3 regions of the Lactobacillus sp. B4007 genome follow, and region 1 is predicted to be linked to each of the others. Evidence: predicted binding sites of a transcription regulator. Region 1 holds the regulator's gene; each other region holds the start of a gene.
What was found. Region 1 encodes NrdR, which represses ribonucleotide reductase genes. Its sites were predicted from a motif close to ACACNATATATNGTGT; they were not measured.
Positions count from the first base shown of each region.

Region 2: the regulator NrdR is predicted to act here: its motif matches at 3,457-3,472, upstream of J3U54_RS02735 (deoxynucleoside kinase).
Region 3: the regulator NrdR is predicted to act here: its motif matches at 6,016-6,031, upstream of nrdJ (ribonucleoside-triphosphate reductase, adenosylcobalamin-dependent).

Region 1 is NZ_JAFNPA010000003.1:55,906-63,838, reverse strand. Features, by position in the region: gene thrS (threonine--tRNA ligase) at 1-608, opposite strand, end outside; gene dnaI (primosomal protein DnaI) at 993-1,886, opposite strand; gene J3U54_RS05540 (DnaD domain protein) at 1,895-3,244, opposite strand; gene nrdR (transcriptional regulator NrdR) at 3,247-3,714, opposite strand; gene coaE (dephospho-CoA kinase) at 3,701-4,318, opposite strand; gene mutM (bifunctional DNA-formamidopyrimidine glycosylase/DNA-(apurinic or apyrimidinic site) lyase) at 4,315-5,145, opposite strand; gene polA (DNA polymerase I) at 5,159-7,834, opposite strand.
Region 2 is NZ_JAFNPA010000001.1:567,576-575,508, reverse strand. Features, by position in the region: gene J3U54_RS02755 (amino acid ABC transporter substrate-binding protein) at 1-527, opposite strand, end outside; gene J3U54_RS02750 (amino acid ABC transporter ATP-binding protein) at 517-1,182, opposite strand; gene J3U54_RS02745 (amino acid ABC transporter permease) at 1,198-1,839, opposite strand; gene J3U54_RS02740 (deoxynucleoside kinase) at 2,066-2,752, opposite strand; gene J3U54_RS02735 (deoxynucleoside kinase) at 2,765-3,415, opposite strand; gene J3U54_RS02730 (Asp23/Gls24 family envelope stress response protein) at 3,904-4,428, opposite strand; gene J3U54_RS02725 (DUF2273 domain-containing protein) at 4,445-4,627, opposite strand; gene amaP (alkaline shock response membrane anchor protein AmaP) at 4,639-5,193, opposite strand; gene J3U54_RS02715 (glucosamine-6-phosphate deaminase) at 5,352-6,077, opposite strand; gene J3U54_RS02710 (ABC transporter ATP-binding protein/permease) at 6,245-7,933, opposite strand, start outside.
Region 3 is NZ_JAFNPA010000001.1:650,939-658,871, forward strand. Features, by position in the region: gene J3U54_RS03125 (1-deoxy-D-xylulose-5-phosphate synthase) at 1-48, opposite strand, end outside; gene J3U54_RS03130 (helix-turn-helix domain-containing protein) at 302-1,153, shown strand; gene J3U54_RS03135 (NAD(P)-dependent oxidoreductase) at 1,260-2,123, shown strand; gene J3U54_RS03140 (cob(I)yrinic acid a,c-diamide adenosyltransferase) at 2,209-2,748, opposite strand; gene J3U54_RS03145 (ECF transporter S component) at 2,745-3,260, opposite strand; gene J3U54_RS03150 (DUF4430 domain-containing protein) at 3,267-3,656, opposite strand; gene nrdJ (ribonucleoside-triphosphate reductase, adenosylcobalamin-dependent) at 3,710-5,944, opposite strand; gene J3U54_RS03160 (YjjG family noncanonical pyrimidine nucleotidase) at 6,576-7,277, shown strand; gene J3U54_RS03165 (aldo/keto reductase) at 7,351-7,933, shown strand, end outside.

The DNA.
Region 1 (7,933 bases):
TGCCAGTATGCGCCGGCAACAGATAGTAACTTAAATTGCTTAATTTTACCTGTATTTGGCAAAAGTGCTTCAAAACCAAAATCAACAAAGTCGCCTAGCTTGTATGCGTGGACTTCTTCATTTTCTTCTTTTAATAATTCTAATTTAAACGGATCATCCTGATATCTGTCAGCTAATTCTGCTTTTGGTAAAATTACTGATTCAATTTTTTCACCAGCTTTAACCACCTTTTTGACAGCATTTTCTAGTTGTGGCAGTTCACTGATTTTAATTTGGTTTTCCTTGTCAGTATCAACGAAAAAGCCATCATCATCAGCTGCATGTTCTCCAAAATGAAGTTCAGGATATGCCTTTTTAGCAACAGCTTCAAATACAAATGCCACCGTTGCACGCAAAACAGCTAAACCTTCTTCATCTTTATCAGTAATAATTGCCACTTGGGCATCTTGGTTAAGTTCAAAGTCAACCGGCTGCAGCTTGCCATCAACTTTTCCGGCTAATGCCGCCTTACCAAGTGAAGTTGAAATGCCGTGTGCTAATTCACCGATTGTAATTGCCTGGTCAAATTCACGCTTTGATCCGTCTGGCAAAGTAATTGAAAAACCCATATATACCTCCAAAACTAAAAACAAAAAAGTCCCAGTGCACTTAATTGCACTGGGACGCATTTAACGTGGTTCCACCCAAAATTCAGTTAGTCAGACTAACCCTCTTAATATGAATTGATAGTGGAATTCACCCATTTTAATTACTTTTTAAGTTTGAATGATTGGGGTAAAACTCATTTGTGCAACTTCCAGAATACTGTTCCACTCTCTGAATTGAGTCCTATCATGTTCATTCATTGCATATTATTATACATGCTTAATTAGTAATTGCAAGAAATTTTTAAAATTAAGTGAGTAAAATGTGTGATCTAGAATTTATCAGAACTCTAATCACTCTTGTAACTCGCGCACTAGGTCCCTTTTTCAACAAAAATCAAAAAAATCTTAACGCCGCCTGTTTGGTCCAGAAACAATGACTTCTTTAGCCAAAGTACGTACTCGTTCCATCAATCTGGCAGCCTTAATTGGATCAATGGCATTTTTGGTTTCTTTGAAGTGCTCTTCCAAATCATCCATTGAAAAGTTGGAAGAGAAAAATGTCGGTAGTTGATTATCCATTCTTGATTGCAAAATAACAGCTAAAACTTCATCGCGTGACCACTGGCTCAAATTTTCAGCGCCAATATCATCCATAATTAATACATCACAGTTTGCAATCCGGTTAATTTCAGTCATTAGACTATTATCATTAAAGTGACTGGATAAGCTAGCAATAAAATTAGGAACATGCATAAAGATGACATACTTATTCATCATCGCTAAAGAATTAGCTAAACCGGCCAAGATAAATGTTTTACCGACACCAAAGTTACCGGATAAATACAGGCCTTTTTGATGCGCATTCTGTGAGTAAGCTGTCAAAAATTGCCCAATCTCAGCCATTGCTTGCTGGCGCTGCGGTGTTATTTCCACCTGACTTAAACGAACATCATGCAAGCTGCTAGGCAAATTAATTAAGCGCAAGTGCTTTTTAGCTGCAAGTTCACGATCATGTTCCAACTTGCTATTTTCAGGAGCATAAATGATATCAATTGCATTCGTATTCAAGATTAATTTAGGCCGATAACCCTTGGTCACTGGATCTTTTTTATTCTGCTGATCTAGGTAAAATTCGAATAAAGCAGACATGCTTTTATCAATCATTTCAGAGGTGATTTTATCTTGATTTTCACTAATAAACTGTTTAATTTTTGGCTCGGATAGAATCTCGGCCCGAATCTTAGCTACATCAAGATGGTCGGCTTTTTTCTTGTCTAAAAAATTATTGATTGACTTCATTTTTTCACCTACTTCATGCCATTTTGATCTTCAAATTTTTTGAAAAAGTCTTTTAAGTCAGCTGAAGAAACATCAGACTTAACACTAGATTTTTTCTTACTCCAATCAGTACCTTTTTCAACGCGTTTATTTTGCACATAACGGGGGTACTTAACCTTATTTTGCTCCCTTTTTTGCATATATTCAATTGCTTGGGCCCCATCTTTAACACCATGTTGAAGCCAATCATGTAAAATCCGATTAGCCAAGCGGTATGAAATATTCGGTGCACTTTTTAAGCAGGCATAAGTTAAGATATTAAGCAAATCAGCTGGGATTCCCTTTTCATTATATAAACTATCAAGTACTTTATATTCACTGGCATCAACATAATCATGCCGATCAGTCTTCAACCGGTACAAAAATTGAGCTGGTGATTTACTTTTAGCTAGTTGCAATACTTGCTGCTCATTTTTACTCAATTTAGCATTTATCGGTTGATCATCATTATATTTCTTAGTCTCTTGCTTAATTCGAGCCCTAGTATGAGAGCCGTGAATTCCACTAGCAATCGCTTGTTTAATTTGCACCATATCCAAGTGATAATCACCGTGAATACTTGTCAGGGCCTCATCGACAAATTCTTGTTCTGTTAACCCGTAAGTACGCATTACAGAGCGGATTGCTTCCCGATTACGGTCAATCTCCGTTCCTGGAATCTGGTAAATTTCAAATTGCTGTTTCATGAAATTCCAGTCAACCGTATCATGCTCATTAATAGTAGCTTTGATATTATTGTCTGTTTTATTTTCTTTTGCGGCATATTTGACATCAACTGAAGGCTCAATTGCTTCTTGCTCAGGCAAACGAAAAACTTCCATAAACGAAGCAGAGATATCATCAGCATTCTGCATACCATTAACTTGGTTCTGCTTAGACTTACTTTCACGAGCAAAATCTTTACTTAATTTTTGAAAGGCAGAAATACCAACTTTTTCTTTAAGTAAGCTTGCTAAAAGAGGCGTTGAAAAAAATTCACTGCTGCTAGGGATGCAGGTTAAGCGAAAAACAAGCACTTGTCCCATGATTTCATTATTAAGTAAACGCGTCTGAACTAGGCCAACGCCCTCGAGCTTATGTAAAGCAGAAAATAAGTGCTTAACATCACAGTCAAGCTGTTCTTGTAGAGCATAAATACCCGTTGAGTCCGATAGCATTGCATGCGCATTAAAGTCCTCATTTAAACTAAAATATAAGGAAAATGCTAGTGAACCAATCAACGGCTGATAAAGTTTAACCAGAACCCGCACATCTTCTGGGAAAATATCAACTCGGTTAGCAATAAAAAATGGTTGTTTGGGATTAGGGGTCTCAAACATTTCTAGTTCCCCTTCTCTCGCTTAGCAATCATATCCTCCATTGTTTTCATGAAACTAGACATATCTTTAAATTCACGGTAAATGGAAGCAAAGCGAATGTAAGCAACATCATCTAGTTCAGCCAATTCATCCATCACTAGTTGACCGATTTTCTTCGAAGAAATCTCACTTACTCCCTGCTGTCTAACCTTATTTTCAACGTGATCAACCAATTGCTCGAACTGCGAGCTTGTAATTGGACGCTTTTGACCAGCTGCCATGACACCATGCAAAATCTTTTTTCGGTTAAAAGGTTCCCGGGTATTGTCATTTTTGATTACCAATAATGGTGTTGTTTCAATTCGCTCAAAAGTAGTAAACCGATAACCACAGTTTTCGCATTCACGCCGTCTTCTAATAGCACGATTTTCATCACTCGGTCGAGAATCAATCACGCGCGAGGCATTTTGCCGACAATTAGGACATTCCATACTGGTCCTCCTTTATTAATTTAAGTAGCAACTCGTTTAATTTGTCTTCTAGTTCTTTTATTGTACCAGTATTTGTAACAACATAATCAGCTAATTTTTGCTTTTGCGCTAAAGGCATCTGACTATTAATTCGCTTTAATGCTTCAGCTTCAGTTATGTGATTGCGCGCCATCAAGCGTTTTACTTGCATTTTTTCAGGTACAGCAATCAGCAAACTGCGGTCACAATAGCTTAAACCACCTGACTCAAATAATAACGGTGCATCTACTATGATAAGTGGCTCATTTTCCTGTTTATGTTGGCTAATTTTAGTCTCGATTTCTTGAAAAATCAACGGGTGGGTAATTTCATTTAATTTAGCTAAGTCTTTAGGTGAATTAAAAACTAATTTACCTAACTTTGCGCGATCAATTGTTTTGTTTGCTGCTAAATACTGATCGCCAAAATAATTAATTACTAAATTGTAGCCCTTTTCACCTATATCTAAAATATGGTGAGCAATTAAATCACTATCAATTACTGGAATATGCTTTTTTATAAAAAAGCTATCAGCTGTACTTTTACCGCTAGCTATTCCCCCAGTAAGACCTAAGACAATGGTCATTGATAATTCACCTGACATTTAGGACAATATGTTGTTCCACGACCATTTACCTTAATTTTTTCAAGAGGGGTTCCACATCTTGCACATGGTTCACCTTTATGTCCGTATACCCGCAACATTTTCTGAAAGCCGCCAGTTTCACCATTAGCATCCAGATAAGTGTGCACGGTTGTCCCACGCTCAGCAATAGCTAATTTGATCAAAGAATTAATATTGTCATGCAATTGTTTCACTCTGGAAGGTGGAATCTTATTGGCCATACTTAACGGATGAATTCTAGTTAGCCATAAAACTTCATCGACATAAATATTGCCCAAACCGGCAACTACAGATTGATCAAGAAGCGTATTTTTAATATTTTTCTTTTTATGCTTAAGACAATTTGCAAAATAAGCAACCGTGAATTTATGAGAATTAGGTTCAAAGCCCAGTTTACTAATTCCTGTTGTTCTTTTTTCTGTTCCAGTTTTAACTAATTGCATTCGGCCAAATTTGCGGACATCATTATAACGCAAGGCTGTATTATCGGTAAAAGCAAACTGCACGTGATCATGTTTATCTTTCGGTGCAGCCACGTCAACTAGACGATACTTTCCTTCCATGCGTAAATGGGAAACTACAGTTAAATCATTCGTCAGCCGAATCAATAAATACTTTGCATACCGGTCAATTGCCACTACTTCTTGACCCGTAAGCTTTTGAACGAATTCTGTTGGATCACTAGCAATAATTTTGGGATACCACAGCGTGATTTCTTTAATCGTTTTTCCTTTAATTAAGGGGAGAAGAGTACGGCGAACCGTTTCTACTTCCGGCATTTCTGGCATTTATTATTACTCCTTATTTTGCATCAAACCAATTATGACCGTACCCTGAATCAGCGACAAGCGGAATATCAAGAGTAACGGCAGACTGCATTACCTCTGGGACAATCTTTTTAATTGTTTCTATCTCATCTTTTGGCACATCAAAAATCAACTCATCATGAACCTGAACCACCATTTTAGTCTTAAGGTGTAAATCATTCAATTTCTTCTGCATATTGATCATCGCAATTTTAATAATATCAGCAGCGGAACCCTGAATTGGTGAGTTAATTGCAGTCCTTTCCGCAAAAGACCGCACATTATAATTCTTTGCATGAATGTCAGGCAAGTACCGTCTTCTATGCATAATTGTTTCTGCGTAACCTTTTTCGCGAGCAAATTTAACGGCCTTATCCATATATTCTCTAATTTGCGGGTATTGCTCAAAATAATTATCGATAAATTCTTTGGCTTGTTTTCTACTAATATTCAGATTTTTCGATAAGCCATAATCCGAAATACCATAGACAATACCAAAATTGACTGCCTTTGCTCTGCGCCGCATTAATGGCGTAACATCATCGGTTGACTTCAAGTGGAATATTTTCATTGCGGTATGAGCGTGAATATCGTAGCCGGTCCTGAATGCTTCTTGCATTTGTTCATCACCAGAAACTTGAGCCAAAACACGCAATTCAATTTGAGAATAATCACAAGAAAAGATATAACCATCAGGGTCACTTGGAACAAAAGCCTTTCGAATTTGCTTACCTTCCTCTGTTCTCGTCGGAATGTTTTGTAAATTAGGATCAACCGAAGATAGGCGTCCAGTTGCCGTTAGAGTTTGCAGATACCGTGTATGAACTCGACCATCTTTTTGAATAACATCTAGCAGGCCATTAACATAAGTTGACTGAATCTTAGCAATTTGCCGGTAAGAAAGGATTTGCCCGATAATTGGATTTTCATCTTTTAACTGGTTCAAGACATCAACTGATGTTGAATAACCGGTTTTAGTCTTTTTAATTGGCTTAAGGCCCATTTTTTCAAACAGAATATGACCAAGTTGTTTCGGCGAATTAATATTAAATTCTTCACCAGCCTCATCATAAATCTGCTTTTCCATCTTTTTAAGTTCAACAGCAAATTCATCTTGCAGCTCAGTTAAAGTATCAGCCTGAACCTTGATTCCATTTATTTCCATAATCGCTAAAACGCGTGCCACTGGAATTTCGATACTTGCAAACAAATCATCCTGTTCATGCTCTTTTAGTTTGGCAAGCAGCTTTTCTTTCAAGGTTTCAATTGCTTCGACTTTGGTGGCTAAATGATTATACAGCACATCGTCATCAGTAGGAATCTTTTCACTTTTACCTTTGCCATAAACGTCAAGATCACTTCTGACAGTGTCATTCCCATACATCCGGCAGACTTCGGCCATGTCATCCGAATTATTTTCATTATTAATCAAATAAGAAGCTAGCAGCATATCATATTCAATCCCATGTGCGTGGATTCCCAAACGATTGAGCCCCACAGTTGTCCGCTTAAGGTCAAAAACATCTTTGCTAATTTTCTTATCTTCTAAAATCTGTTTTAGCTTGGCATCCTGTAATAGCGTTACGTCGCGACTTAGAAAAATCTGTTTGCTAATCTTAAAGGCAAAACCGACGAACTCGGCCAAATGATAATTTGGTCCCAGCATCCCTAAGTAAAAAATGACCTCATCGCCTTCATTAACCGTAATTTTAGCCAAGTTGTTCTTGGTTAACTCGGTGTATTCCATTTTGACATGCGAATCTTGGGATGTCTCATTTTTACTAGAATCACCGTCAGGAGTTAATTCACTCAAAAACTTGCGGAAATTCATTTTCTCGTAAAAACGCCGCAACTTTTGGTAATCAACCGGCCGTCTTTTAATATCATCAATTCCAATGGTTACTGGCGTATCACAGTTGATCGTAGCCAATTTTTTACCTAACAAGGCTTTATCCTTATCATTAAGCAAATTTTCTTTTAGCTTTGATGCTTTCATGTCATCAATATGATCATATAAGTTTTCAACTGAACCATATTCTTGAATTAACTGCGATGCTTTCTTTGGTCCTACTTTGGTGACACCCGGATAATTGTCCGAGTTATCTCCCATCAAGGCCTTCATATCAATAAATTCAGTTGGGGTAACACCATTAACTTCCTTCATATGTTCAGGCGTATAGGACTCAAGGTTCATCACACCTGACTTGGTTACCATCACCGTAGTGTGCTCAGAAGCAAGCTGCGTTAAATCCTTATCCCCAGTTACGACGGTTACATCAAAACCATTTTTTTCACCAATTTTTGCAAAGGTTCCGATAATATCATCGGCTTCATAGTTTTCTAATTCATAAGTCGAGATGCCTAAATCGTGCAATAGTTCTTGCACATATGGTAGCTGCTCAGAAAGTTCACCTGGGGTTTTTTGTCTGCCACCCTTGTAATCAGCATACATCTTATTTCTAAAAGTAGTTTTACCCGCATCAAAAGCAACTAAAACATGATCTGGCTGAACATTGTTTAAAACAACATCAAGCATATTCTTAAAAGTATAAATGGCATTTGTATGCAATCCTTCAGGGTTTCTGAAATTTTCAAGTTGACGATAAAGTGCATAAAACGCACGAAAGGCAACAGAATTACCATCAATTAAAAGTAATTTTTGATTAGCCATTAGATCTCCTCACAATTATCACTGGTCTTTAATTCAACTACCATTTTACCAGTTTTTACGGCATTCTGGCATAATACTGTTTTTATTCAGATTTGCTAT
Region 2 (7,933 bases), on a different contig from region 1:
ATTCTGTTAATAAAAACACGGGGATAATTCATGACATCGTTGTAACCAGATGATCCGGATTGCACTCCGAGTGTTTGTTGTTTCATATCAGCTGGCTTAAAGATTTTATTCCGGCGTAGTGCAACTAAAACTTGACTACTATATAAATAGGTTTTGCTAAACCTTACTTTTTTCTTTCTTGCCGGTGTTTTACTAAAACCATTCCAAATTAAATCAATTGTACCGTTGCGCAGCTCAGTTGTATTCATTGACCAGTCAATTGTTTGAAAACTGACCTTTAAGCCGTATAACTTAAAGACAGCATTTGCTAAATCGACGTCATAACCCGTTAACCGACCGTTTTTTTGTTGGAAATCCATTGGCACAAATGTATCGTCAACACCGACAATAACATAGCCTCGTTGCTTAATATGAGACCAATTATCGGTCGTGTTAGCTCGTTTGTTGAAAGAAATGCCACTGCACCCAGATAACATTACTAGTGCTAAAACTAAAACTATGAGGGCTGGAAAGCGTTTAGTCTTCATTTTCATAGCCTTCTCCGTTATCCAAAGCCTTGACTGTAAAAATACGATCAGCAACTTGATTGGCAAAATCCATGTCATGAGTAACAATGATCTGAGTCATACCATGATCTTGTTTTAACTGAAGGATTATTTCGCCGACTTTTGTACGTAAAGCAGGGTCTAGAGCAGATGTTGGTTCGTCATAGCATAAAATCCTTGGAGCCATTGCAAGAGCGCGGGCAATAGCAACCCGTTGTTGCTGACCGCCTGAAAGTTGGTAGGGGTAAAGTGAATCTTTACCAATCAGGTCAAGTTGCTCCAACAATTTTTGTGCTTTTTGCTCTGCTAATTTACGGTCTTCTTTGCGGACTAATATAGGTGCCAAAGTAATGTTGTCTTTAACGGTCAAATTAGGAAATAATTCGTAATTTTGAAAGACGACACCAATAATTTGACTCTTTTGGTTAGGAACGGCTGGATCAAATTCATGCTTATTCCAGAGGAAGTGACCGGAGTCAATTTTTTCAAGACCGCTTAAGCAGCGCAATAAGGTTGTTTTTCCTGCACCGGAATGGCCAACAATTGCTAAAATCTGTCCGTCAGGAATAGTCAAGTTTAATTTGTTTAGGATGACACGGGAACCAAATTTTTTGGTAATATCTCTTAATTCAAGCATGATAGTTCCTTTTCTCTATTTCCATTTAGAGTAATTATGTTCAATCTTTTTCAATACAAATGAAGCAATTCCCGTCATTAATAAGTAAATTATGCCTACTAAGACCAATGGAACAAGGGTTACATCACGTGCAGTTGCCACATTCCCAGCTCGTAACAGTTCGCCTAAGCCGATAACGTACACTAATGAGGTATCTTTTACCAGATTAATTACCTCGTTACCAATTGACGGAATAACAATTTTGCTTACTTGCGGAATAATAATATGTCGCAGAGTCTGCCAGTATGTTAATTGCAATACGTGCGCACTCTCATATTGCCCAGCTGGAACAGATTGAAAACCACCCCGAAAAATTTCGGCAAAATACGCGGTATAGTTTAAAACAAATGCAAAAAGGGCAGCATTATATCTCTGAAAAATGATTCCAATAATTGGCAAACCGTAAAAAATAAAAATTAATTGTAATAACAGCGGCGTTCCCCGCATAATCCATATATAAAATTTCAAAACTAGGCGTAATGGTTTAAAGTGTGAGACTAAGCCTAAGCTGACAATGATGCCAAGAGGAATAGAGATAACGAGTGTCCATATAAAGAGGATTAGCGTCATTTTTGCGCCAGAAAATAGAGAAGGCATGATTGAGATAATATAGTTCATTGTGTTCTCCTTTGTAGCAGCCGTACAATTCAGCTGAGTTAGTTGAATTCTAGGTGAAATTAAAATTACCTGAAAAAGTTACATAGAACAAGCATACCACAGTTTTTTTCTGATAAAGCATATGACTGTAGACTTTTTAAATGATATCGCTTAATTAAGCACTATCATTGCAAAATGGCAAAAAAAATCGCTTCTCTAACTTTTAAGTAGAAAAGCGATTAGATCTTTAGGCATCAATTTCAATTTTCGTTGACTTATCCCATGATTCAGGCAACTTGCCCATTTCCTTTAATTTAGCAACAATTTGCTCTAAAACAACTTCGCGAGCGTGCTCATCCGTCATAAAGTCAAGTTCATCGCCATTTATTTCCATTTTTGGCGAGTAGTCATAGTTTTCGTACCATGGCTTGTAATAACGTAAGAGCCGTTTGTAATAATCTTCAAGCGTTGCGTCATAACTGAGCTGTTCGTACGGTCGACCACGCTTTTGAATTCGTTTGAGCATTGTGTCATAAGAAACATTAATGTGAACAAGCAAGTCAGGATTTTTCTTTGGCATATGCTTTAGCTCATTCATCATATTATTCAAAAGCTCATAATAGGTGTCAACTTCTTCAGTAGTTGCGCGGCCAATGTCTGCATTCATTTGGAAAAAGAGTGCATCTTCATAGATGGAACGATCAAGCACATTGTTATCATCGGTTAGCGCATCTTTGATACTACGAAAGCGTGTATTTAGGAAAAAGACTTGCAGTAAAAATGCATATTTCTTAGGGTCAGCATAAAAAAGTGGCAAGACAGGATTGTCGTCAACACTTTCATAGAAAGGCTTAGTTCCTAAATATTTAGCTAAAATACTGGTTAGACTGGATTTACCGGCTCCAATTGGGCCACTTAAAACAATAACTGTCATCACGTTCCTTCTTTATTTCAAATTGCCGATTTCACGCAATTTATTATCAATCTGGTTCAAAACTTCTTTTTTAGCGTCTTCGTTACCGATGAAATCATACCGATCACCGTCAATTGCTATTTTGGCAGATGCATCATAGTTTTCATACCATGGTTCATAGTAGCGAATCAAACGTGCGTAGTAATCTTTCAGACTAGGATCAGTACTGATTTGCTCATAAGAACGGCCACGTTTTTCAATGCGTTTTAACATTGTGTCTAAAGATACGCGAATGTAAATTAATAAGTCAGGCTTTTTGCTTGGATTTCCAGGAGTATCCTCCATCATATTTTCAAGCAGACTGTCATAAATTTTAAATTCAGTAGGGTCGGCAACCTTACTTTCAGCGTTCATCTGGAAAAAGAGTGCATCTTCATAAATTGAACGATCGGAAACGCTATTTTTTTCTCTGACTGCCTGATTAATTTGAGCTAACCGATGGTTGAGCAAGTAGATATTAAGTAAAAAAGTGTACCGCTTCATGTCCTTGTAATATAAAGGAAGAACTGGATTATTATCAACTCCCTCATAAAAGGCCTGAGTACCTAAATGTTCGGCTAAAATACTGGTTAAACTGGATTTACCGGCTCCAATTGGCCCGCTTAAAACAATAACTTGAATCACGTTCTTTCTTAAATACAATATATAGATTCTTATCTAGTTTAATACGAGATATAGTGGCATACAAGTAAAAAGTTAATTGAAATTGCCACTAAAAAGTCAAGTGATTTTGTATAAAATAGTTAAAAAATTTACTGAGTACAACCAAATATTTTTCAATATTTAGATCAATAGTTATTGTTTCACGTGAAACCAAGTAACTGAGCAGTGCTAAAAAAACAGTCGTCAATTTTTGGTATATTATTTTGTTTTTAAACAGTAATAAGCTGGCAATATTTTTATGCAATAACTGGTATAAAATTTAAGAGGTTATCTTAGTTGTTAATGGCGGTAGATTTAGTTATTGCTACATAAAAAATCCAGCTAAATTAGACGGCTTTTGTGCTATTTTGCTTTGATAAAAAGTACTTCGTTTCACGTGAAACCAAAAAAGTGACGTAGCATTTAAGTGTACTACTTCACTTTTTAAAACTTATCCTGCTAAAGGGTGATTATTTAACGCGGTCTTCTTTTTTATCTTCGACTTTGTCTTCAACCTTATCTTTTTGTTCGCCAATCTTATCCTTGGCATCTTGTGTTGCACCGGTAATCCGATCTTGCAGACTGACTGAATCTTTTTCGTGTTCTTCTTTAGTCTTAATATCAACAACGGTGACATTAACTTCAACCGTGTCTAAGCCCGTCATTTCCTTAACCTTGTCGTAAATCTTTTGTCTGATTTCATCATAAAGTTTAGGAATTTCAACACCGTATTCAGCAATAATTTCGATATCAACTGCTACTTGCTTTTTACCAACTTCAACATTAACACCATTGGTAACATCATCGTTGTTAACAATCTTGTCAGCTAAGTTTGAGAAAAAGCCGCCGTTAACATCCAATAAGCCTTTAACATCGGAGAGGGCAATACCAATAATCTTTTGAATGACTTTTTCGTCATACTTTAAGTCGCCCTTAATTTCTTGCTTTGAGCTGCTTGAGTTGTTTGCACTACTTTGATTATTATTTTGTACCATATTAAGTTCCTTTCAATTATTGTTTACTTACAAGACTTTTCAGCAGGGGCCAATAGTGTCCGACTAAAAAACCAACTACTAACATTACGACTACAAAAATAGTTTTAAAAAATCCTAGTCCCAAAAAACAAAATGCTAGTAACAAGCCGATTACAGCACCGCATATTTCTGGGAGGTGTTTTTGTAAAATTTCGTTCATTTCAGCCTCCTTTATTGAACGCGCGTCTCTGGTTTATCGGGGTTTTGATAATTAACAAATTTGATTTTGATCTTTGGCTTCTGTTCAATTCCCAATAACCGGTTAAGGTTGTTCTTTAACTCTTCTAAGTAATTTTCGAGAAGGGCACTAACATTTTCACCGCGCCCAAGATTACCACTAATTTTGATGTTGATCTTATGATTAGTGAGTTTTGAATCAACCTTGACTTTATTAATAAAAGGCAAATCTGCCAATGAATTCATGACGTAGCCATTAATTGCTTTGCTAGTAACTTTGACTTGTCCGTCATGCTTGTGAATCAAAATAAAGTACCTTTGAACAGGCCAAAATAGGACAACTAATAAACTAATAATTAAAACTAAAAGGACAACAGCGCTGACAACGATTAAATACCATTCTAGTACTGGATTTAGTGTCCCCATACTGGGTAGTTTAATCTTTAAATACTTTTGCCAAAAACCACTAGTTTCCCATAGAAAGTAAATTGGCAAGGGTAATAATAAAATCATTAACACTACCAGTAACCACTTTTTACTTCGCTTCAACTTATCACCATCCTCTCATGATTCAACTTAATCATAATACGGATTATTTTGTTAGCCTAGCGATATGCACCAATTTATATCTGCTTAGGATTTACTGTTTTAGGACACAAAAAAAGATGCATGAATGCATCTTTTTTCTATCTTTGTTATTTTATTATTTAATTCTTTGCACTAGCACTAAGCTTACTTGCAGCAGCATTATCAACAATAAGTGTTACATTATCATGTTTTTGCAAAATTGAAGCAGGTACATCTTCGGTTACAGGGCCTTCAACCATCTTCTTAACAGCATCCGCTTTGTTTTCACCAAAGGCCATAATGACAATCTCTTTTGCTGCCATGATATTTGCAATACCCATACAAATTGCAGATTTTGGCACATCTTCAATCTTACTGAAGAAACGTGAATTGGCTTGAATGGTATTTTCAGTCAATTTAACTTCATGAGTTACCGAATCAAAAGGTGTTCCTGGTTCGTTAAAAGCAATATGACCGTTTTGACCTAAACCTAGAAGCTGAATGTCGATTGGATTTTCAGCGATAATTTGGTTGTAATCATCAGATGCACCTTGTGGATCATTAATTGCTTTTATTCCATCAGGAATGTATGACTTTTTAAAAGGCTTCTTTGCAAACAAGTTTTTTTGCATGAAGTAATGATAGCTTTGATCATTGTCAGAAGTTAAGCCAACATATTCGTCAAGGTTAATACTGATCAAATCAGAGTTATCAAGATCACTTTCAGTCCATTCTTGATATAGACCTACTGGGGTAGAGCCAGTTGCTAAGCCGATTACCTTAGCACCATTGTTAATGCTTTTTTCAAAAAGCTTGAAACCTTCAGTGCTGCCATTTTCTTTACTATCTGTAACGATGATTTTCATAATTATGCCTCCAAAATATCTTAATGCTAATTATAAATTGGCATATACCAATCTGTCAACTAGCTAAAAAAAGAAACATAACTTTTATTCAAAAATTTTTGGCAAACAAAAAACAATTATTATGGAAGCATGTTTCACATGTAACATAATAATTGTTTTTAACGATTTTATTCACTTCTTAAAGCAATCGCTGCGTCTTTCTTAGCTGCCATTCGTGCAGGTAAGTGTCCACCTAGTACGGTTAAAATAGTAGAAATAACTATTAAGATTAGCGCGTGAACTGGATTAAGTTGTGCGACATTTGCAAGATCGGTCATAGAATATAAGACGCTATTAATCGGGAAAATAAGCAATTGGGCAATGACGATACCTAATACACCTGAAAAAATTCCTAAGATAAATGTTTCGGCATCAAACACACGGGTAATGTCTTTCTTTCTTGCTCCAAGAGCCTTTAAAATACCGATTTCTTTGGTTCGTTCTAGTACTGATGTGTAAGTTAAAATACCAATCATAATCATCGAAGTTACAAGCGAAATTGCTGCAAAGGCGACTAGTACAGTTGTAATTCCGCTGAGTAAACCACCAGTCATGGAAGTAACTGCGCTCGACATATCAGTGTACAGAATCTGATCTTTCTTCTTTTTACCCTTATTCCACTTATCAAGGTAATCTAAAACCTTGTCTTTGGAATCAAAATCATTAGGGTAGATCATAATCCCTGCAGGAAGAGCAGAGCCCCCGATGGATTGCATCATTTGCTTCTTAACAGTGGCATTCATATTTTGCCCAGTCATGACGTTGCGAGAAGTCTTTTTCTGAGCTTTGACGATAGCAGAGTTTTGATTCTCATCAATAATTTTAACAGCTAATTTATCGCTGTAGACAATACCTTCAGAAAGTAGGGCCATTGAATCTTCATTCTTTGGTCGAATCACGCTGACAAGATGTAATTTGATTTTGCTATTATCATACATTGTCTTATCAGGCTTTTTAGGAACAAACATGCCAGTTGGCAATTCCTGATAATAATTATTGTTAGAAACTACCTTGAATTCCTTGCCGATTAGCTTGTGATAGTCTAGTTTTTCACCGGACTTAATTTTAATGCCAAGATTCTTCAAGACATTAAGATTAAGCGAATTTTTATTATCCACTACCATAACTAAATCGGTTGCCTTGCTAGGCCATGTACCCGAGAGAAGTTGGTAGTTATCTTTAAGGAAGTTTCCTTTGCTTTGGTCAAGCGAAGTTGGGAAAACTGATGATCCCATAAAGGATACACTAGCAGCTTGGGATTGCATCTGTTCGTATGCTTGTGAAGCAGCTGTTCCAGCTGGAAGGGGTGAAAACTGAACGGGTTTGATCTGCCCATTATTATTACCAATCAGATTAAGGCTGACACCAACTTGATAAGAAATATTATTGGCATATTTGGGGTTGATTTTTTTCACATAATTAATGTATTCGCGCGTAATTTTGTTTTCATGGGAAGATTTTTGTAGTCTGTCCTGTTTAGCGGTGATATAACCCCGATTTTTAACATTTTTGTTAGCAGTGTCACGATCTCTAATACTATTAAGATCAGTTGCAGTCTTCGTAATTGTTACCGGATACTTGGCCAAAGCCTTGCTCATTGTGGTATCAATTTGTTTTTGAAAACCATTGGACAGCGCCAAGACGATAGCAATTGAGATGATTCCAATACTAGAGGCAAACGCAGTTAAAGTAGTTCGCCCTTTTTTAGTCATGATGTTGGTAAAGCTTAGTTTGATAGCATTCCAATAAGACATTTTTGTCCGTTTTAAATTAAACGTGTCTTTCTCATTGTCAGGTGTAAATGGATTGGAGTCATT
Region 3 (7,933 bases), on a different contig from region 1:
TTGGGGACCAGAAATTTTATTTAATAAAAAATCTTCATGCTTATTCATGAAAAAGTGCCTCCCTGCACAATTAAATAGATGATTGTTGACTGCTTTAATTATAAAATACTTTATTTGGGATGAAGAAAGTTCGTAGGTTAATTTACGATCTGGATACCCGCAATAAAGCGATTAATCATTAAAATTGTAATACTTAGAGCTAAGGTTAAGTCAAATATTAATTGCAAATTTTTTAACCAGTTTTTAGTATTATAATCATTATTAAGAATAATGTTTGGAACTAAAATAATAGGATAGCAAAATGACAATTGGCGCTTTATTAAAACAGTACCGACTTGAAAACGGCAAGACGCAAAAAGAATGGGCGGCTGGCATTGTCAGCCCTTCGTATTATTCAAAAGTTGAACAAAATAAGCATCGCATTACCGCCGAAGACTTGATTGCAGTCTTGCGCACAAACCAAATTGGCTTGTGGGATTTCTTTCAAAGGCTGGATGATAGTGAACAGCAACAATTTGATGAATTTAAATTTGTTGATCATGCAATTAACCAAGCATGGTATCAAAATGATCAGGCCAAGCTGAAAGAAATTAGGCAATATGTTGAAGATAGTACAATGGCCAATCAAGACAAATGGCTGCTTTACCTTGATGCAGTCGAGGTGGAAATTAATAATCAGCCAGAAAAATTAAGTGCAGAAAAACGTGCACGATTACAAGAATGGCTGTTTGATTTTACTGATTTTGACGAAACGAAATTACGAGTTTATATCAATTTGATGCCATTTTATGACCTTGACAGCAACCTGCTCTTTAGCAAAAAAGTTATTGCTAAATTGCAAAAGTCGGATAAGTCGCGGCATCAAACAGAATTATTAGGCATAATTGGCAATTTGTTGATTGATTTAATTAAAGCCAAGCGATATGAGTATACCGGCTGGTTGATTGAAGCAGCAGCTAAGGTGGCAACAAGGCCAGAGCTGTTTTTCTATAAAAATATTTTAGTGTTGCTTGAAAATATGGTGAAGTATCATTTTGACCATCAAGATAAATATCTGAAAAAGTGTGAATGGGCAATTAAAAACTTTACCTTAATAGGGATGCCTGAGTATGGCAATGAAGTGGATTCTTTTTTCCGCCAATACTGCGATTAGGAGCGCTGGCTAATATAAAAATCTATTGGCTTGCTAGCAAATAAAAAAACTGGTGCTATGATAGGTTTATATATGAAAACCATTAGTTATAAAGGAGTGATTCTTAATGAAAGTTGGTTTTATTGGAACCGGGGTAATGGGAAATGCGATTTGCCTCAATTTATTGCAAGCTGGTCATGAGCTCTGGGTTTACAACCGAACAAAAAGTAAAACGGATAATTTGGTTGCTAAGGGTGCGACTTGGTGTGAAAGTCCAAAAGCGGTAGTTGAGCAAGCCGAAGTGATCTTTTCAATCGTCGGTTTTCCTAAAGATGTCGAGCAAGTTTACTTTGGTGAAAATGGGATTTTGACAGCAACCGTTAAGGATAAGTACTTGGTTGACATGACCACATCAAAACCGGCACTTGCTCAGCGCATTTTTACTGAAGGTGAAAAGCTTGGCGCTAAAGTTTTAGATGCACCTGTATCTGGTGGTGATTTGGGTGCTAAAAATGGTACGCTGACGATTATGGTCGGTGGTGATAAGGCAGCCTATGATGATTTGGCAGATCTTTTTAAAGACTTTGGCAAGTCAGTTCATTATTTTGGCCCAGCTGGTTCAGGACAAAATACAAAGATGGCTAATCAAATTATGATTGCAGGTACAATGACTGGAATGACAGAGATGCTGGTTTATGCCAAGAAGGCTGGACTTGATCTTAATGCCGTGCTAGAAACTGTGGGTGCTGGTAGTGCAGCAAACTGGAGTTTAAGTAATTATGGTCCCCGAGTTTTAAAGGGTGATTACACTCCGGGCTTTTTTAGCAAGCACTTTTTAAAGGATCTCAGAATTGCGCTAGATACGGCTAAGGAAATGAAACTTGAATTGCCAGCAACCGAGAAAGCGGCTGAGCTTTACGCTAAACTGGTTGATGAAAAAGGACTAGGCGATTTAGGAACGCAGGGCTTAATTAAACTTTGGTGGAATTAGCTGCGTTAAAATTGCAAACTAAAAAACGACCGATACTAATGGGGGTTCTTATCAGTATCAGTCGTTTTTTTTAATGACTACTAACTTATAGTTTGCTTTTAACTTCTGCTACGCCGTCCAAAACGTTCGCGTAACGAGCCAAAATAAAAAGATAGTCAGATAATCGGTTAATGTATTTTAAGCAAGCAGGAGCCAATTTTTGCTCTTCAGCGTCCAATTTAACCATTGCTCGCTCAGCTCGTCTGGCAATTGTGCGAGCATAATGTAAGTGTGATGCTGTTAGCGATCCGCCGGGTAAAATAAAGTGGGTTGTTTTTGGAATTTGCTGGTTAAGCTCATCGATTTGCTTTTCAAGCGCGGTAACTTTAGCGCCAGTAATCTGCTCATGCCGTTTGACAACAATGTCACTTTCAAGCTCGTATAGATCACGCTGCAAATTTTGCACTGGTGCCAATAACTTTTGGCAATTAACGGATAAACTTGCGGCTACAACGCCGAGATACGAATCAAGTTCATCAATGTCACCTACGGCAACAATTTGGAGGTCATATTTGGGTACCATTTTGCCAGTAACTTGTTTGGTAAAACCATGATCGCCAACTTTGGTATAAATTTTGATAGTCATGATAGCCTCTTTTGGTAATGATCAAGTGCGATGTTAAGGGGTTTGTATAAAATAGGATAAAAAACTAAATTACCAATGGCATGGTAAGTATCAAAGGTCAGGCTGCCGGCCCAATAAGCTAGGAAGGCCTGGAAGCCGCCAAAAATGGACATCCCGAAATCAACAAAACAACCATATTCCCAGCCTAAGAACGTGACAAGTATCAGTTGCAAAATAAAGTGCTTTTTTAATGGCGTAAATTTTGCAAATAACGCCACGGTTAGAACACAGCCGCCATAGGCAAGAACCTGCGAAACGGTCCAAATGCCAAAGCCCAGATAGATGTTAGAAACGACCATCGTTAAAATGGCCAAAGCAAAACCAAAAGTAAAGCCCAAATTTAGCGTAACGATCATTAAAATTGCAGTAACTGGTTGAACATTAGGTACAGGAATAATCTTAAAAATTCTAAGCGCCACGCACATTGCGGTTAAGATCGCAAGTAGTGCTATTTTTTTGGTTGAGTTGTGCATAATTAATTAGTTCATCTTAGCTAAAGTGAATTTAACCTTGTCTTTATTACCCACTCTTTGCTCAGTTGCGCCTTTGTTAGCGAATTTACCGTTAATGGTATATGTCCAGTAAACGTGTTTTGCCTTATTTTGACTCTTACCAGCAATCGAAGTAATAAAGCCGTTAGTACTCTTTACGTGCCATAATTTTCTGAGTCCTTGCATAACCGTTGAATGCTTAGCTAATTTAACAGTCCGCTTTTTATAATTCTTGTTATTTACTTTAAGAGTGTAGGTAACGTGAATTTTGCTTGCTGCACTAACCGTAGTAGGTGTTTGCGTAGTTTCATAACCTGCAAAGGTAAAAGTGAAAATTGTTGCTAAACCGGTAATGACTGCTAATTTATTTTTTTTCATGATAAAAACTCCTCGTAATATTTTTCTGATAACGTAATAATTTGTAATTTTGACTATTTAACTGGGCAAGCGCCGTTTTCACAATCTTCTTGATCAACAAGTTCTAAGTCTTTTTGATCGTCGTGTTGTTTGGCAAAGACACTGGCAACATCGCCTGAAATCTGGGCTTTGCGTTTTTCATAAGTTTCCTTATCAATTGGCTCTTTTGGTGCTTGTTCTAATGAACCACCATAATAAGGCAATAAAGAAGTTGACTTAATTACATGACGGTATTGCTTAAACAGCGAATTAATCTTATCGCCTTCCTCTTTTTGGAAGGTGACGGTACAACTAACAGCGTTGTCGGACCAATATGTTTGTAAAAACGCTTGGGTGGCAAATTGCTCTTCGATTGAAACCGTTCCGGCAGAAGCAAAGTTTTCACTATCCGCATGGGCTGCCCGTAATGGAAATTCAACACAAGTAGTGTTTGGTGAATAAATATCGGGTTCAGAATAATAGCCGCAAGCTGCTAATGCTTTTAATAATGGATCGGAAGCTTGGAAACGAATTCGCTGAATTAAATAGCCAGCATAGTGGAAGTGCATTCCTTCAGATGCACCTGCAAGTTTAGCTACAGTTCCTGATGGCTTAACAGTAGTATGCTTAATTGATGGCTCGCAGTGCAGCGCCTTGCTATACTCATTGTCTGCATCAACAACGGCTTGATATGCAGAAGTAACCATTTTGATTCCTTTAGGATCGTAGATCGGCACCTTGATTTTTTCACCAGTTTCTTGATCGACCTCATCCTTAAAGCCGGTGACAACCCGGTGGCCTAAATCATTTAAGAGCCAATCTTGAATTCCTGACATGGAAACACCGATACGCCGGTTTTTATAAATAATCTGGCGAGAAATCTCCCAGTCGTAGGCACTAAAGGTTACGCGCTTGGTGTAGCGTGCGGCCAGCTTGAAGACATCTTGAAGATTCCAGCCTTGTTTTTCAGCGATATAAGGGAAAACTTCAAATAGGTTGCATGGCTCGCCATTTCCAAGCGAGATCTCACCACACGGATTGGTTCCCTCGACTTCGCCATCAATGTCTTTTTGATAGCCATCAATTATACGACCGTAATTACGCGATAAATCAAGGTTAACAATTCCCGGCTCACCGTTTTCCCGAATACCATTGGCGATAGGCTCATAATCATTAAATTCAGCGTCGATTGCGACACTATTATTAGAAGCCCAGCGATGATGATAAAGCTTATCTTTATCCTGTTTCATTGTGATGAAGTCTTGGTCATCATTTGAACCAAGTGCCAATTCTGCTGATCTTCTGACATTGCCAGCAACAACGGTTTTACCGATTAAATTGCAGATATCGGTGCCATCAACGGAAGTTAGGTGACCGCCAACGCGATCGTTAATAATTTGGTTAATTTCAAAAACCATTTCTACTAGTGGCATTGGTCCTGAAGCTGTTCCGCCAAAACCATGAATCTTGGCGCCATAAGGCCGAATATCACTGATATCCAAAACTAGCTTTTGCTTGTTTTCAGGATTGGTTTGGTTAAAGTGCATATCAATTAGGCGTGCATTAGCTAAAACCCAGCCTTCGCGAGTATCGGGCAGCTTATAGTAAACATAATCGGTAGCGCCGTCGTTTTGCTCTTCCCAAGTTGCTTTGTCAGTTGCACCTAATTTAACTGAGTCTTGGTAAGAAGCACTCTTCTTATCAATTACAACAGTTAAATCAACTTTTTGATCAACTGGTGGAATTTTGGCAATATTTTCTTTTACGACAGAAAAACCAACACCGCCGCCTTTCATGAGCTGATCAAAAACAAAAGAAAAAGGCATTGAAACAGTTTGTTCATCCTTAGATAAGTACGAAGGAACAATATGACTGTCACCGTATTTTTGCGGTCGAATTGCGATAAACCAGCAATTGTTTAGTGAGTCACCGTTGCGCTTTTGGTAATCAGTTCCAGACACCCAGAGATTACGTCCAGATGGAGTGGCGGCAAGCCCATAAACTAGCCGGTACAATTCGCGGGCCTCATTGGTTAATTCGGTAATGACTTCCTCAGAAGGTGAGTCAGCAAGCCGTGGGTCAAGGTTAATGTTTCCTTCAACCACACGTTTGACGGTTTCGTCCCACTCTTCGGACCGGTTTTCTTGTGGAAGCCACCGGGCATAAGTCCGCTTGTAGGTGACCCAGCCTAATTCGCCCCAATGAGGTGAAATATTTTGTTTCACTTGATCAATATAAGCCTGATCTAAGCTTATCGTTGTGTTTTTCATGTGTAAAATAGCTCCTAAAAACTAACAATTGTTTCACACATACATTATGTATGGCTACAGAAAGAACTATACCACAATATCTTGTATTTGATAGTCGATATGCTACACTAAAACACGAACAAAAAACTCTAACTAAAGTGGGAGTAAGACTCGGCGAAAATAAAAAAATCATATAGGAATACCTGTACATAAAAAGCACGATAAGTATAAGAAATTGCTTATACTTATCGTGCTTAGCTAATCTTTAGTGGATTTTTATTTAAGAACCTAATAGTGCAACGGCAATAAAAATTATAGCTCCTAGTATGATTAACGGAACTAACAGGTGAATGAAAAAAACAAATACAAAACCGCAAGCCAGCAAGAAAAATAGGATTTTGAGCGTCCCGATCCCTAGCTTAACAAAAGCCCATATTAGAAAAATAATCAATAGAAGAGTAAGCATGTTTAATTATTCCTCCAAGTCATAGTTTTAGGGAATTATATGTGTCATTATTAAGATAAAGTAGTCTTTTGCATAAATTTAAGAAAAAGATAATTTTCTCATTATAATAAATAAAATACTGGTATAATAATTTTCCATGTTAGTATGTGTTATTTCCTAGGAAATAACTAGAAAGGATGAAATTACTTGCACTTCAAACAGATTATATTTGATGTTGATGATACATTGATTGATTTTGCCGATACGGAGAATTTTGCTCTTCATAGCCTTTTTAATGCACATCAATGGGAACTTACGGATGAAATCCAGCGGCAATATCATGCGTATAATCAGGGGCTTTGGCGTCAGCTAGAAAATGGCGCTCTTACTTATCAAGAATTAAGTGAAATGGTTTTTCATAATTTTCTGAAAGATACTTTTAATATTGAAGTTAATGGTCTTGCTGTCATGGATGAATATCGTTCTTATTTTTCTCGTGCGTATAAGCTTTTACCGGGTGTCGAGGACACTTTGCGTTTTGCTCAGAAACAAAATCTGGAATTAACAATTTTGACTAATGGCGAGACTTTTATGCAGAGACATCGCCTTGAACTGGCTGGAATTAAAGATTATTTTGATTTAATCGTTACTTCTGAAGAGGCTGGCTATTCTAAACCAGATAGTCGCATTTTTGATTATTTCTTTGCTCGGACCAAGTTTGGCCCAGAAGATACGGTCTTCTTTGGTGATGGACTGCAGTCTGATATCTTAGGTGCGGAGAATTATGGTTTTAGCAGTATTTGGTATAATCATCGTCATCGGAAAAATAACATGAATTTGCATCCGCTGTTTGAAGTAACAACTTATCCACAATTTGTAAAACTTCTTAAAAACAATTTCCAAAAGTAGTCGAAATCTGTTAATGTATTAATGATATCAATATTTAATTTACTAAAATATAACGAGTCGAGAGGTGAAAATAATGACTGTTGATATTCATTCTATGTCTGACACCTACCAATTAAATAACGGAGTTAAGATTCCAGCTATTGGATTAGGTACATGGCAAACGCCAGATGGCGATATTGCAAAAAGTGCTGTCAAAGACGCTATTAATTTGGGCTACCGATTAATTGATACAGCTGCAGCTTATGATAATGAAGTAAGTATTGGTAAAGGAATTAGAGAAAGCGGTGTTAACCGTTATGACTTATTTATTACTACTAAGCTGTGGAATGATATGCATGGCTACAAAAAGACCAATGAAGCAATTGATAAAAGCTTAGAAAAGTTAGATGTAGATTATATTGATCTGTATTTAATCCATTGGCCTAATCCTGTCGGAATTCGCGACCACTGGGCAGAAATGAATGCTGGAAGCTGGCGTGCGATGGAAGAAGCTCAAATTGCTGGGAAAATTCGTGCGATTGGTGTATCAAACTTTAGGCGAGAACACCTCGATGAAATACTAAAAACGTCATCTGTTCGTCCAGTGGTTAATCAAATTTATCTTAATCCAAGCGATATGCAAGAAAATGTAACTTCATATAATGAAGAATTGGGAA